2 linked regions of the Thermus aquaticus genome follow. The protein of the gene in region 1 interacts with the protein of each later gene in a pairwise test. Links are inferred from orthologs where the notes say so. Each region holds a gene or a part of one and is shown in the gene's direction. Other genes may lie near its edges. The genes, in order: topA and BVI061214_RS10685.

Evidence for each region.
Region 2: the proteins of topA (region 1) and BVI061214_RS10685 interact in binary tests that used the Escherichia coli proteins (3 or more experiments, as listed by UniProt). The link is inferred for Thermus aquaticus from one-to-one orthologs.

Annotation. Positions count from the first base shown.
Region 1 is NZ_LHCI01000106.1:176,874-180,975, reverse strand. Bases 45-3,148 are described here. They hold topA (type I DNA topoisomerase), read left to right. Parts: upstream 45-397; coding sequence 398-2,899; downstream 2,900-3,148. Other genes in these bases: BVI061214_RS01925 (VanW family protein), read right to left, coding at 3,040-3,148; BVI061214_RS13655 (hypothetical protein), read left to right, coding at 2,892-3,148. Outside these bases: more of BVI061214_RS13655, read left to right, coding at 3,149-3,158; more of BVI061214_RS01925, read right to left, coding at 3,149-4,102. UniProt on the Escherichia coli protein: Releases the supercoiling and torsional tension of DNA, which is introduced during the DNA replication and transcription, by transiently cleaving and rejoining one strand of the DNA duplex.
Region 2 is NZ_LHCI01000106.1:1,824,156-1,832,616, reverse strand. Bases 2,158-5,090 are described here. They hold BVI061214_RS10685 (IMPACT family protein), read left to right. Parts: upstream 2,158-3,311; coding sequence 3,312-3,869; downstream 3,870-5,090. Other genes in these bases: polA (DNA polymerase I), read left to right, coding at 3,871-5,090; aroE (shikimate dehydrogenase), read left to right, coding at 2,489-3,280; BVI061214_RS10695 (NfeD family protein), read right to left, coding at 2,158-2,435. Outside these bases: BVI061214_RS10705 (hypothetical protein), read right to left, coding at 1-190; flotillin-like protein FloA, read right to left, coding at 187-1,164; more of BVI061214_RS10695, read right to left, coding at 1,167-2,157; more of polA, read left to right, coding at 5,091-6,369; BVI061214_RS10675 (ATP-binding protein), read right to left, coding at 6,486-7,673; glmM (phosphoglucosamine mutase), read left to right, coding at 7,761-8,461.

The DNA of each region.
Region 1 (4,102 bases):
CGCTCTCCTGATAGACCCGGTCAAGGAGGGCTTCTGCCTCCACCCGTGGGTTGGACAGGAAGCGGTAAAGGGCTTTGGCCTGGTGGAAGCGGTTCTGGAGGGGAGAAGGGAGCGAGGCCACCATCTCGCTCACCCGGGCTGAGCCTGCGGCCAAGGCGCCCCGCACCACCTCTTCAAACCGTCGGTGGAGGCGCTTATCGGGGGAAAACGCTCGCAAAACGGCCCGTGAACTCCTGGAGCCTGGCCTCGGCCACCTTGAGCATGTCCATGGATCACCCCCGGTACCAGATACGGGCTGCGCCCGCAAGGGGAGATTTACCACGAAACGGAGATGTGGGTAAAGTCCTGAGAGGACCGGGCTTGACAAGGCCCGGCCCACCCTCCTAAATAGGGGGCGATGCCGAAGAAGCCCAAGACCCAAGGGGCGGCCCACCTGGGGGAAGGGGGCCCCAAAGCGGAGGCCCGGGCCACCACCTTGGTGGTGGTGGAGTCCCCCGCCAAGGCCCGAAGCATCCAGAAGATGCTGGGGCCCGGCTACGAGGTCCGGGCCAGCAAGGGCCACGTGGCCGACCTCCCCGAGAGGAGCCTAGGGGTGGACGTGGAGCGGGGCTTTACCCCCACCTACGAGGTGAAGAAGGACAAGAAGCCCGTGGTGGAAGAGCTGAAGCGGGCCGCCCAGGGCAAGAGGCTCCTCATCGCCACCGACCCCGACCGGGAGGGGGAGGCCATCGGCTGGCACGTGGCGAGGCTCTTGGGGCGGGACCCCAAGGAGCCCATCCGGGTGGAGTTCCACGAGATCACCCCCAAGGTGGTGCGGCAGGCGGTGGAGGCCCCCAGGCCCATAGACCAGAACCTGGTGGACGCCCAGCAGGCCCGGCGGGTTCTGGACCGCCTGGTGGGCTACAACCTCTCCCCCCTCCTCTCCCTGGAGTTCCGCAAGCGGGCCCTTTCCGCCGGGCGGGTCCAGAGCGTGGCCCTGAGGCTGGTGGTGGAGCGGGAGGAGGAGATTGAGGCCTTCCAGAAGGAGACCTACTTCCTCCTCTTGGGCCGCTTCCTGGCGGAAGGGAAGGAGGTCTGGGCCAGCCTTTACGAGGTGGAGGGGAAGCGCCTTTTTGCGGGCCAGGGGGAGAAGGAGGGCAAGCTCCACATCGCCACGGAGGAGGAGGCCCGGCGCCTGGCCCAGGAGGCAAGGGGCCTCCCCTACCGCGTGGCCCAGGTGGAGACCAAGGAGCGCCGCAAGACCCCCCCGCCCCCCTTCACCACCTCCACCCTGCAGCAGGCGGCCAGCGGCCGCCTGGGCTACACCGCGAGCCGCACCATGCGCATCGCCCAGCGCCTCTACGAGGGGGTGGACCTCCCCGAGGGCACGGTGGGCCTCATCACCTACATGCGCACGGACTCGGTGCGGGTCTCCCCCGAGGCCCTCCAGGCGGCCCGGGCGGTGATCGGCGAGGTCTTTGGTCCCGAGTACCTGCCCGAGGCCCCCAGGGTCTACAAAAACCGCAAGGCCGGGGTCCAGGACGCCCACGAGGCCATCCGCCCCACCGACCCCAGGCGCACCCCCGAGTCCGTGCGGCCATACCTCTCGGAGGAGGAGTACCGCCTTTACGACCTGATCTGGCGGCGCTTCTTGGCCAGCCAGATGCGGGAGGCCCTCTACGAGGGGACGGTGGTGATCTTCCAAGACACGGGGCCAAGCCCCCGCTTCCTCTTCCGGGCCTCGGGGTCGGTGCTGAAGTTTGAGGGCTACCTGAAGGCTTGGGGCCGGGAAGGGGAGGAAGAGGCGGTTGAGGAGCCCCCTGTGCCCGCCCTTTCCCAGGGGGCCAGGGCTGAGCTTCTGGAGGTCAGGGCCGAGGAGCGCCACACCGAGCCCCCGCCCCGCTACACCGACGCCACCCTGGTCAAGACCATGGAGGAGCTGGGCATCGGCCGCCCCTCCACCTACGCCCCCACCCTGGAGACCCTGGAGAAGCGGGGGTATGTGGCGCGCCGGGGCCGCACCCTCCTCCCCACCCCCCTGGGCCGGCAGGTGATCCACTACCTCAAGGAGCGCTTCCCCCAGGTGGTGGCCTACGAGTTCACCGCCCGCATGGAGGACCGCCTGGACCAGGTGGAGGAGGGCAAGGCCCCTTGGCCCCAGGTGGTCCTGGAGTTCTACGCCCCCTTCCTGGAGGAGCTCAACCGGGTGCCCAAGAAGACCTGCCCCAAGTGTGGCCGCCCGCTGGAGCTCAAGGTGAGCCGCTTCGGCCAGTTCCTGGGGTGCACGGGCTACCCGGAGTGCACCTACACCGAGCCCCTGGAGCGGCGGGAGGCCGAGCCCATCGGGGAGGCCTGCCCCAAGTGCGGCCGCCCCCTCCTCAGGAAGGAGGGGCGGTACGGGAGCTTCATCGCCTGCTCGGGCTACCCGGAGTGCGACTACACCCGGGACGACGGCACCCCCACGGGCCACACCTGCCCCAAGTGCGGGGGGCGGGTCCTCGCCAAGCGCAGCAAGCGGGGGAAGCCCTACTTTAAGTGCGAGAACCGGGACTGCGACTTCCTCTCCTTCTACCCCTTCCTCCCCACCCCCTGCCCCACCTGCGGCTGGCCCCTGGTGGAGAAGGGCAAGAAAGCGGCCTGCATGAACCCCGCCTGCCCGGACCACGACCCCGCCCTGGTGCCAGGCCCCATGGAGGCCAAGCCCAAGAAAGCCGCCAAGAAAAAACCCCCGGCGCTCCCCAAGGACTGGGAGGCCCTTAAGGCCTTCCTTCCCGGGCTACCCGAGGCGGAAAGGCGGGCCCTCGAGGGCCTGGCCCAGGGAAAGACCCTGAGCGAGGAGGAGGCCAGCCTGGCCAAGAAGGCCCTCTTCAAGCTAAGGATGCGCAAGGGCCGGGCCAGGAAGGAGGTGGCCCCTGCCTGAAAGCGTCAAGCTCCACCTCCTCCGCCTGGCCCGGGAGGGCAAGGTGGAGGTGCCGGGCCTTCCCCTAAAGGCCTACACCCTGAAGGGGCCGGAAGAGGGCCGGGAGGGCGCCTTCTACCTCCTTCTGGAGGGGGAGCTGGTCATCGACCTGCCGGAGGGGCGCTACCTTCACCTCCGCCGCGGGGAAGCGGCCTGGGTGTGGGAGCCCCACCGCCTCCTGCCTGTGGAGCGGGCGGTGCTGCTGGTTCTTCCGGCCTAGGCCCCACCAGGTAGACCGCGCCCCAGGGGCGGTAGACGCTCACCACCTGGTCCTCCCGGGCCCTGCCGTCCCCGTAGCGGACCGCGCGCCGCCACACCACCCGGGCCCCCTCGGCGGGGAAGTCCACCTGCTTGCGCGCCCCCGGGGGGAGGCTCGGGTCCGGGATCTCCCGGGGCGGGAGAGGAGGTTTGCGGTCGGTGATGACGGGGCCTTCGTAGCGGACCTCCCGGTCCTTGGTGCCGAAGAGGTGGAAGCGGAGCTTGGTGCCCACCACGGAGCGCTGGACCAGGATGTGCCCAGGGGTATCGTTGAGGACCTTCAGGTCCTTGTGGGGCTGGAAGACGGCGGCGTCCAGCCCGGGAGGCCGGTAGTAGGCCACCTGGTAGCTGTGGGCGTGGCGCTCCAAGATGGGGAGCCCGGCGAAGAAGAAGGCCCTAAAGAGGGTGGTGGACACCTGGCAGACCCCGCCCCCCAGGCCCTGTTCCGTCCTGTCCCCCACGATCACGAAGGCCTCCTGGTAGCCCGCCTCCGCGGTGATGGGCCCCAGAGCCTGGTTGAAGGAAAAGGGCCCCGGGGGGATGAGGAGGCCGTCCAGCCGGCTGCTGGCCAGGAGGAGGTTGTGGGCCCTGGCCCGGCTCGAGCCCCGGAAGTCCGTCTCCCCCGTGGCCAGGTGCTCCCGCACCCCCAGGGCGTAGAGGTCCTTGAGGCTTAAGGAGGGAGGGATGTGGCGGACGGGCAGGCGAAAGCTCTTCCTGCCCGAGGCCCTGGCCTCCCGGTAGGCGGCGAGAGCCTCCTTCTCGTCAAAGAGGAGGCCCTTCTTCTCCACGCCCCGCCAGCCGCCTTCCCCAAAGACGAAGCGGGGCGGGCTGGGGGGGCGGGAAAGCTTCTTCAGGAGGGCCTTGAGCTCCGCCTCCGAGGCCACGGGGTAGCGCTGAAGGCCGGTG
Region 2 (8,461 bases), 1.6 Mb from region 1 along the record:
GGGCCGGGGCAGGGGGGGGTTTGGGCCTGGGCTTGGCCTTGGGCTTGGGTTTGGGGGCGGGCCGGGGCTCGGGAAAGGGCTCCTCGGGAAAGACCGGGGGCGTGGGGGGCGCACGGCGCAGGCCCTGAAGGGCGGGGAGGATCACGAAGAAGAGGAGGAAAAGGAGGCCTAAAAGGTCGCCCAGGCTCATTCCTCACCCTCGGGCTTGGCCGCCCGGCTGATGGACTCCCGCATGTCGGTGTCGGCCTCTATGTTCTTGAGGCGGTAGTAGTCCATGACCCCCAGGTTTCCCTTCCTCAGGGCCTCGGCCAGGGCCAGGGGGACCTGGGCCTGGGCCTCCACCAGCTTGGCCCGCATGGCCTCCACTAGGGCCCGGTTCTCCTGCTCCGCCGCCACGGCCATGGCCCGGCGCTCCTCCGCCTTGGCCTGGGCGATCTTCTTGTCGGCCTCGGCCTGGTCAATCTGGAGCTGGGCCCCGATGTTCTTGCCCACGTCCACGTCGGCGATATCCACCGAGAGGATCTCAAAGGCGGTGCCGGCATCCAGGCCCTTCTCCAAAACGGTCTTGGAGATGCGGTCGGGGTTCTCCAAGACCTCCTTGTGGGAGTTGGCGGAGCCGATGGTGGTCACGATGCCTTCCCCCACGCGGGCGATGATGGTCTCCTCCCCGGCCCCGCCCACCAGGCGGTCAATGTTGGCCCGCACCGTGACCCGGGCGGTGGCCAGAAGCTGGATGCCGTCCTTGGCCACGGCCGCCACCATGGGGGTCTGGATGACCTTGGGGTTCACGGAGACCCGCACCGCCTCCAGCACGTCCCGGCCCGCCAGGTCAATGGCCGCCGCCCGGTCAAAGGTGAGCTTGATGCCGGCCTTGTCGGCGGCGATGAGGGCGTCCACCACCCGGTCCACGTTGCCCCCCGCCAGGTAGTGGGCCTCGAGGCGGTCCAGCCGCACGTCCAGCCCCGCCTTGGTGGCCTTGATGAGGGGGTAGATGATCTTGGCCGGGGGCACGCGCCTGAGGCGCATGGCCACCAGGGTCAGCAGGGGGACCCGCACCCCGGCCGCCCAGGCGGAGATCCAGAGGCCCACCGGGATGAGGCTGAAGAAGAGAAAGACCAGAACGAGGACAACAAAGGCCAAAAAGAGCACGCCGATTCCTTCCATAGCTATTCCTCCAAAGCCTCCACCACCACCGTGGGCCCCCGCACCTCCACCACCCTGATAGGGGTGCCCTTGGGGATGAACCCACGGTTGGCTACCACGTCCATGCGCTTGGCCCCAAACCGGGCCACGCCCCCCGGCCTGAGGTCCGTGAGGGCCGTACCCACCATGCCTACCTCCACCTCCTCCCCCGTGGCGTGGGCCTCAATGGCGCTCTCCAGGACCAGGGCCCTGGCGGGGCGGGTCCTGGGCAGGTAGCGGAACACCAGGAGAAGCCCAAGCCCCAGGGCGATCACGGCGATGGCCATCACCAGGAGGGCGTTTTCCCCGAAGGTGAAGTAGACGGAGGCCAGAATGGCCCCCACGCCCAAGGCCCCGGCGATGCCGAACCCCGGGAACAAGAAGGCTTCCACCAGGAGGAGGCCCACGCCCAGGAAGAAGAGGAGGAGCTCAAAGGCCCCGGAAAGCCCCGCCAACCACCCCCCGGCGAAGTAGAGGCCCAAGAAGGCCAGGCCCAGAGCCCCCATCACGCCGAAGCCCGGGGTGAAGAGCTCCAGGAGGAGGAGGAGAAGGCCCAGGGCCAGGAGGATCCCCGCCACGGCGGAGCTGGTCAGGAAGCGGGCCACCTGGACCCGGGGGCCTGGGGTGAGCCGTTCCGTCTCCGGGCTGAAGCCCGCCTGCCTCAGGGCCTCGGGCAGGCTTCCCGCCTTGAAGTCGGCCACCTTGAGCTCCACCGCCTTGTCGGCGGAGAGGGTGAGGGGCTCTCCCTTGGCGGTGAGGCCGGGGATCTCTATGGCCGGGTCCACCATGGCCTCCGCCAGCTGGACGGGCCTCCCCCTGGCCTCGGCCACGGCGCGGAACTTCCCTTTTAGGGCCGAGATTACCTTCTGGTCGGCCGCCTGGGGCTGGCCTAGGGGCGGGGCCACGATGGGCAGGGCGGCCCCGATCTCCGAGCCGGGGAGCATGGCGATCTGGCGGCAGGAGAGGGCGATGAGGGCCCCGGCGGAGAAGGCGTTCTGCACCACGGCCAGGGTGGGGAGGGGGGTTTGCAGGAGGCGGTCGGAGATCCGGATGGCGGCGTCCACCCTTCCCCCGGGGGTGTCAATGAGGAGGGCCACCCCGCTCGCCCCCTCCCGCTCGGCCCGGGAGAGGGCCTGGTCCACGAAGACGGCCAAAGCGGGGTCAATCTCCCCCTGGATGGGGATGAGGTAGGTCTTTCCCAGGGCCAGGGAGAGGAGAAGGGCAAGGGCCAAGAGCCTTTTCACCGCCTCCATTCTATACGCTTTGCCCGGGAAGATGGGGCCTGGGCCACGCTATCCTTTAGGGGATGCTGCGCCTGGCCGTCTTGGGCCATCCCGTGGCCCACTCCCTGTCCCCCGCCATGCACGCCCACGCCCTCAGGAGCCTGGGCCTTCCCGGCACCTACGAGGCCCTGGAGACCCCTCTTGTGCACCTGGCCGACCGCCTTGAGGAGGTGCGCCGGGAGTACCGGGGGGTGAACCTCACCATTCCCCTCAAGGAAAAGGCCCTGGAGTTCGTGGACTGGGCGGCTCCCGAGGCCAAGGCCATCGGGGCGGTCAACACCGTGCTTTCCCTGAAGGGGCACCTCTTCGGCTTCAACACCGACGCTTTGGGCTTTCTGGAGGCCCTGAAGGCGGGGGGGATTCCCCTTCAGGGCCCGGCTTTGGTCCTGGGGGCCGGGGGGGCGGGGCGGGCGGTGGCCTACGCCCTGAAGGGGGCGGGCCTCGAGGTCTGGGTCTGGAACCGCACCGAGGAGCGGGCCCTGGCCCTGGCGGAGGCCTTTGGCCTCAGGGCGGTGCCCCTGGAGCGGGCCAGGGAGGCGCGGCTTCTCGTCAACGCCACCAGCGTGGGCCTGAACGCCCCCGAGGAGACCCCTCTCCCCGCCGAGCTCTTCCCCGAGGCGGGGGCGGCGGTGGACCTGGTCTACCGCCCCCTCTGGACCCGCTTCCTGAAGGAGGCCCGGGCCCGGGGGCTTCTGGTGCAGACGGGGCTTCCCATGCTGGCCTGGCAGGGGGCCTTGGCCTTCCAAATCTGGACGGGGCTTCTTCCGGACCCCAAGGGGATGGAGGAGGCGGCCTTGAGGGCCCTGGGCGGGTAGGCTGGAGGGGGCGGTCTTGCCCGGAGGTCTTGTGCGCCTGACCCTGGCTGAACCCGTGGTCCACGAGGAGGTCATCCAGAAAAGCCGCTTCATCGCCAAGGCGGTCCCCGTGGCCTCGGAGGAGGAGGCCTTGGCCTTTTTGGAGGCCCACCGGGAGCCCGAGGCCACCCACAACTGTTACGCCTACAAGGTGGGCCCCCTCTACCGCTTCTTTGATGACGGCGAGCCCGCGGGAACGGCCGGGAAGCCCATCCTCCACGCCATAGAGGCCCAGGGCCTGGACCGGGTGGCGGTGCTGGTGGTCCGCTACTTCGGCGGGGTCAAGCTGGGGGCGGGGGGGCTGGTGCGGGCCTACGGGGGCGTGGCGGCGGAGGCGTTGCGCCGGGGGCGGAAGGTGCCCCTGGCCTTCGTGGTGCCCTTCGCTGAAGTGGGCCGGGTGCACGCCCTCTTGCAGAAGTGGGGGCATGGGGCGGAGGAGATCTACCTGCCTGAGGGCGTCCGGTTCCAGCTGGCCCTTCCCGAGGGGGAGAGGGAGGCGTTTCTAAAAGCCCTTCAGGACGCTACCCGGGGGCGGGTGGTGGAAGGGTAACATGAGGGGGATGCTGCCCCTCTTTGAGCCCAAGGGCCGGGTCCTCCTGGTGGACGGCCACCACCTGGCCTACCGCACCTTCCACGCCCTGAAGGGCCTCACCACCAGCCGGGGGGAGCCGGTGCAGGCGGTCTACGGCTTCGCCAAGAGCCTCCTCAAGGCCCTCAAGGAGGACGGGGACGCGGTGATCGTGGTCTTTGACGCCAAGGCCCCCTCCTTCCGCCACGAGGCCTACGGGGGGTACAAGGCGGGCCGGGCCCCCACGCCGGAGGACTTTCCCCGGCAACTCGCCCTCATCAAGGAGCTGGTGGACCTCCTGGGGCTGGCGCGCCTCGAGGTCCCGGGCTACGAGGCGGACGACGTCCTGGCCAGCCTGGCCAAGAAGGCGGAAAAGGAGGGCTACGAGGTCCGCATCCTCACCGCCGACAAAGACCTTTACCAGCTCCTTTCCGACCGCATCCACGTCCTCCACCCCGAGGGGTACCTCATCACCCCGGCCTGGCTTTGGGAAAAGTACGGCCTGAGGCCCGACCAGTGGGCCGACTACCGGGCCCTGACCGGGGACGAGTCCGACAACCTTCCCGGGGTCAAGGGCATCGGGGAGAAGACGGCGAGGAAGCTTCTGGAGGAGTGGGGGAGCCTGGAAGCCCTCCTCAAGAACCTGGACCGGCTGAAGCCCGCCATCCGGGAGAAGATCCTGGCCCACATGGACGATCTGAAGCTCTCCTGGGACCTGGCCAAGGTGCGCACCGACCTGCCCCTGGAGGTGGACTTCGCCAAAAGGCGGGAGCCCGACCGGGAGAGGCTTAGGGCCTTTCTGGAGAGGCTTGAGTTTGGCAGCCTCCTCCACGAGTTCGGCCTTCTGGAAAGCCCCAAGGCCCTGGAGGAGGCCCCCTGGCCCCCGCCGGAAGGGGCCTTCGTGGGCTTTGTGCTTTCCCGCAAGGAGCCCATGTGGGCCGATCTTCTGGCCCTGGCCGCCGCCAGGGGGGGCCGGGTCCACCGGGCCCCCGAGCCTTATAAAGCCCTCAGGGACCTGAAGGAGGCGCGGGGGCTTCTCGCCAAAGACCTGAGCGTTCTGGCCCTGAGGGAAGGCCTTGGCCTCCCGCCCGGCGACGACCCCATGCTCCTCGCCTACCTCCTGGACCCTTCCAACACCCCCCCCGAGGGGGTGGCCCGGCGCTACGGCGGGGAGTGGACGGAGGAGGCGGGGGAGCGGGCCGCCCTTTCCGAGAGGCTCTTCGCCAACCTGTGGGGGAGGCTTGAGGGGGAGGAGAGGCTCCTTTGGCTTTACCGGGAGGTGGAGAGGCCCCTTTCCGCTGTCCTGGCCCACATGGAGGCCACGGGGGTGCGCCTGGACGTGGCCTATCTCAGGGCCTTGTCCCTGGAGGTGGCCGAGGAGATCGCCCGCCTCGAGGCCGAGGTCTTCCGCCTGGCCGGCCACCCCTTCAACCTCAACTCCCGGGACCAGCTGGAAAGGGTCCTCTTTGACGAGCTAGGGCTTCCCGCCATCGGCAAGACGGAGAAGACCGGCAAGCGCTCCACCAGCGCCGCCGTCCTGGAGGCCCTCCGCGAGGCCCACCCCATCGTGGAGAAGATCCTGCAGTACCGGGAGCTCACCAAGCTGAAGAGCACCTACATTGACCCCTTGCCGGACCTCATCCACCCCAGGACGGGCCGCCTCCACACCCGCTTCAACCAGACGGCCACGGCCACGGGCAGGCTAAGTAGCTCCGATCCCAACCTCCAGAACATCCCCGTCCGCACCCCGCTTGGGCAGAGGATCCGCCGGGCCTTCATCGCCGAGGAGGGGTGGCTATTGGTGGCCCTGGACTATAGCCAGATAGAGCTCAGGGTGCTGGCCCACCTCTCCGGCGACGAGAACCTGATCCGGGTCTTCCAGGAGGGGCGGGACATCCACACGGAGACCGCCAGCTGGATGTTCGGCGTCCCCCGGGAGGCCGTGGACCCCCTGATGCGCCGGGCGGCCAAGACCATCAACTTCGGGGTCCTCTACGGCATGTCGGCCCACCGCCTCTCCCAGGAGCTAGCCATCCCTTACGAGGAGGCCCAGGCCTTCATTGAGCGCTACTTTCAGAGCTTCCCCAAGGTGCGGGCCTGGATTGAGAAGACCCTGGAGGAGGGCAGGAGGCGGGGGTACGTGGAGACCCTCTTCGGCCGCCGCCGCTACGTGCCAGACCTAGAGGCCCGGGTGAAGAGCGTGCGGGAGGCGGCCGAGCGCATGGCCTTCAACATGCCCGTCCAGGGCACCGCCGCCGACCTCATGAAGCTGGCTATGGTGAAGCTCTTCCCCAGGCTGGAGGAAATGGGGGCCAGGATGCTCCTTCAGGTCCACGACGAGCTGGTCCTCGAGGCCCCAAAAGAGAGGGCGGAGGCCGTGGCCCGGCTGGCCAAGGAGGTCATGGAGGGGGTGTATCCCCTGGCCGTGCCCCTGGAGGTGGAGGTGGGGATAGGGGAGGACTGGCTCTCCGCCAAGGAGTGATACCACCCCATGCTGGCCCAAGCCAGCATGGGGGCCCCGGCAAAAGGTTTCTGGGGAAGTTACCAGGCATGGTGGGCCGAAGGAAACAGGAAACAAGGGTATGAGGGTTTTTTGCCCTAAAGAAAGGCCAGGGGGTCCTCCCGAAGGAAGGCTTCCAGGGGGATACCCCCTGGGCCCAGGAGTAGCCCCTTTCCTCCAAAGGCCTGGGTGAAGGCTTTTAGCCCTTTGGTCCTTTGGGAAGGGGCGCTTTTGACCTCCAAAGCCAGAAGGCGCCTTCCCTTCTTCAAGACGAAGTCAACCTCCTGGTCCCTTTCCCGCCAGTAGTACACCTCAAAGCCCCCGTGGGGGGCGTGGGCCAGAAGGTGGGCGCCCACGGCGGTTTCCACGAGCCGCCCCATGAGGGCGGCGTCCGCCCACACCTCCTTTGGGGAAAGCCCCAAGACCGCCGTGATGAGCCCCGTATTAAGGGCCAGGAGCTTGGGGCTCGAGGCGCGGCGCCGGAAGGGCTCGGCGGCGTACTTCTGCAGGGCGGCTAGGAGGCCCGCCCCTCCTAGGAGCTCCAAGTAATGGGCCAGGGTCACCGTGTTCCCGGCATCCTGGAGTTGCCCCAGCATCTTTGTGTAGGAGAGCACCTGGCCGCTGTAGAGGAGGCCGAGCTCCAAAACCCGTCTTAGGAGGGCGGGTTTCTCCACCCGAGCGTGGAGCAGGATATCGCGTCCCAGGGTGGTCTCCAGAAGGGCGTCTTTGATGTAGCGGGCGAACCTCTCCGGTTCCCCCCGCAAGGGGGCCGTGCCCGGGTACCCCCCGAAGTAAAGGTACTCGGGGAGGGCGTACCCGAAGGCCCGCTCCATCTCGTAAAAGGTCCAGTGGGGGAGGCGAAGGACCTCAAAGCGGCCAGCAAGGCTTTCCGAAAGGCCCTTCTGCAGGAGTAGGGGAGAGGAACCTAAGAGGACCACCTTGAGGGGGAGGCCCTGGAGGGTGTCCTCGTCCCAGAGGCGCTTTAGGGTCTCCGACCAGCCCAACGCCTTCTGGACTTCGTCCAAGACCAGGAGGGCTTCCCCCGTCTGGGCCAGGCGGCGGGCCAGGGTCCACTGGGTTTCCAGCCAGGGGGCTTCCTTGAGGGTGGGTTCATCGGCGGAGGCGTAGTGGTAGGGAAGGCCGGAGGTCTGGGCCACCTGTAGGGCCAGGGTGGTCTTGCCCACCTGCCTGGGGCCTAGGACCACCTGCAGCAGGTGGCGGGGCGCCTTGAGCCGCCTTAGCAGTTCCTGGGCTTGGGGACGGGTAAAGGTGTTTTTGCTCAGCACAGTAAGTATTTTTACTCAGTGTGCTTAGTAAATCAAGCCGCGAAAAACCTCGCCACCTGTCCCCCGGGCCCTGGTATAGTGGCCGCCGTGAGGCGCTACTTCGGCACCGACGGGGTGCGGGGGGAGGCGGGCAAGCCCCCCCTGACCCCGGAGTTCGTCCTGAGGTTAGGCCAGGCGGCGGGGGCCTACTTCCGCCAGGAAAGCCCTAGGCCCGTGGTCCTCCTGGCCAAGGACACCCGGGAGTCCTCGGACCTCTTGGAGGCCGCGTTGGCGGCGGGCCTCATGAGCCAGGGGGTACGGGTGGAGCACCTGGGGGTCCTGCCCACCCCGGGGGTGGCCCACCTCACCCGCCGCCTGGGGGCCACCGCCGGGGCCATGATCTCCGCCAGCCACAACCCCTACCAGGACAACGGCATCAAGTTCTTCGGCCCCTCGGGGGAGAAGCTCCCCGACGAGGCCGAGGAGGCCATAGAGGCGCTTCTGGACGAGGCTCACCCTACCCGGGGCATCGGCACCGTGGGGGACTTCCGCGAGGCCGAGCGCATGTACATGGACTTCCTCCTGGAACACGCCCCGGACCTCACGGGCCTGAAGATGGGCCTGGACCTGGCCCACGGAGCCACCTACCGGGTGGGCCCCAAGGTCTTCCAGAGGGCGGGGGCCGAGGTCATGGCCTTCTTCAACACGCCCGACGGCAGGAACATCAACAAGGGGTGCGGCTCCACCCACCCCGAGGCCCTTTCCCGCTTCGTGGTGGAGCTAGGGCTGGACCTGGGCATCGCCTTTGA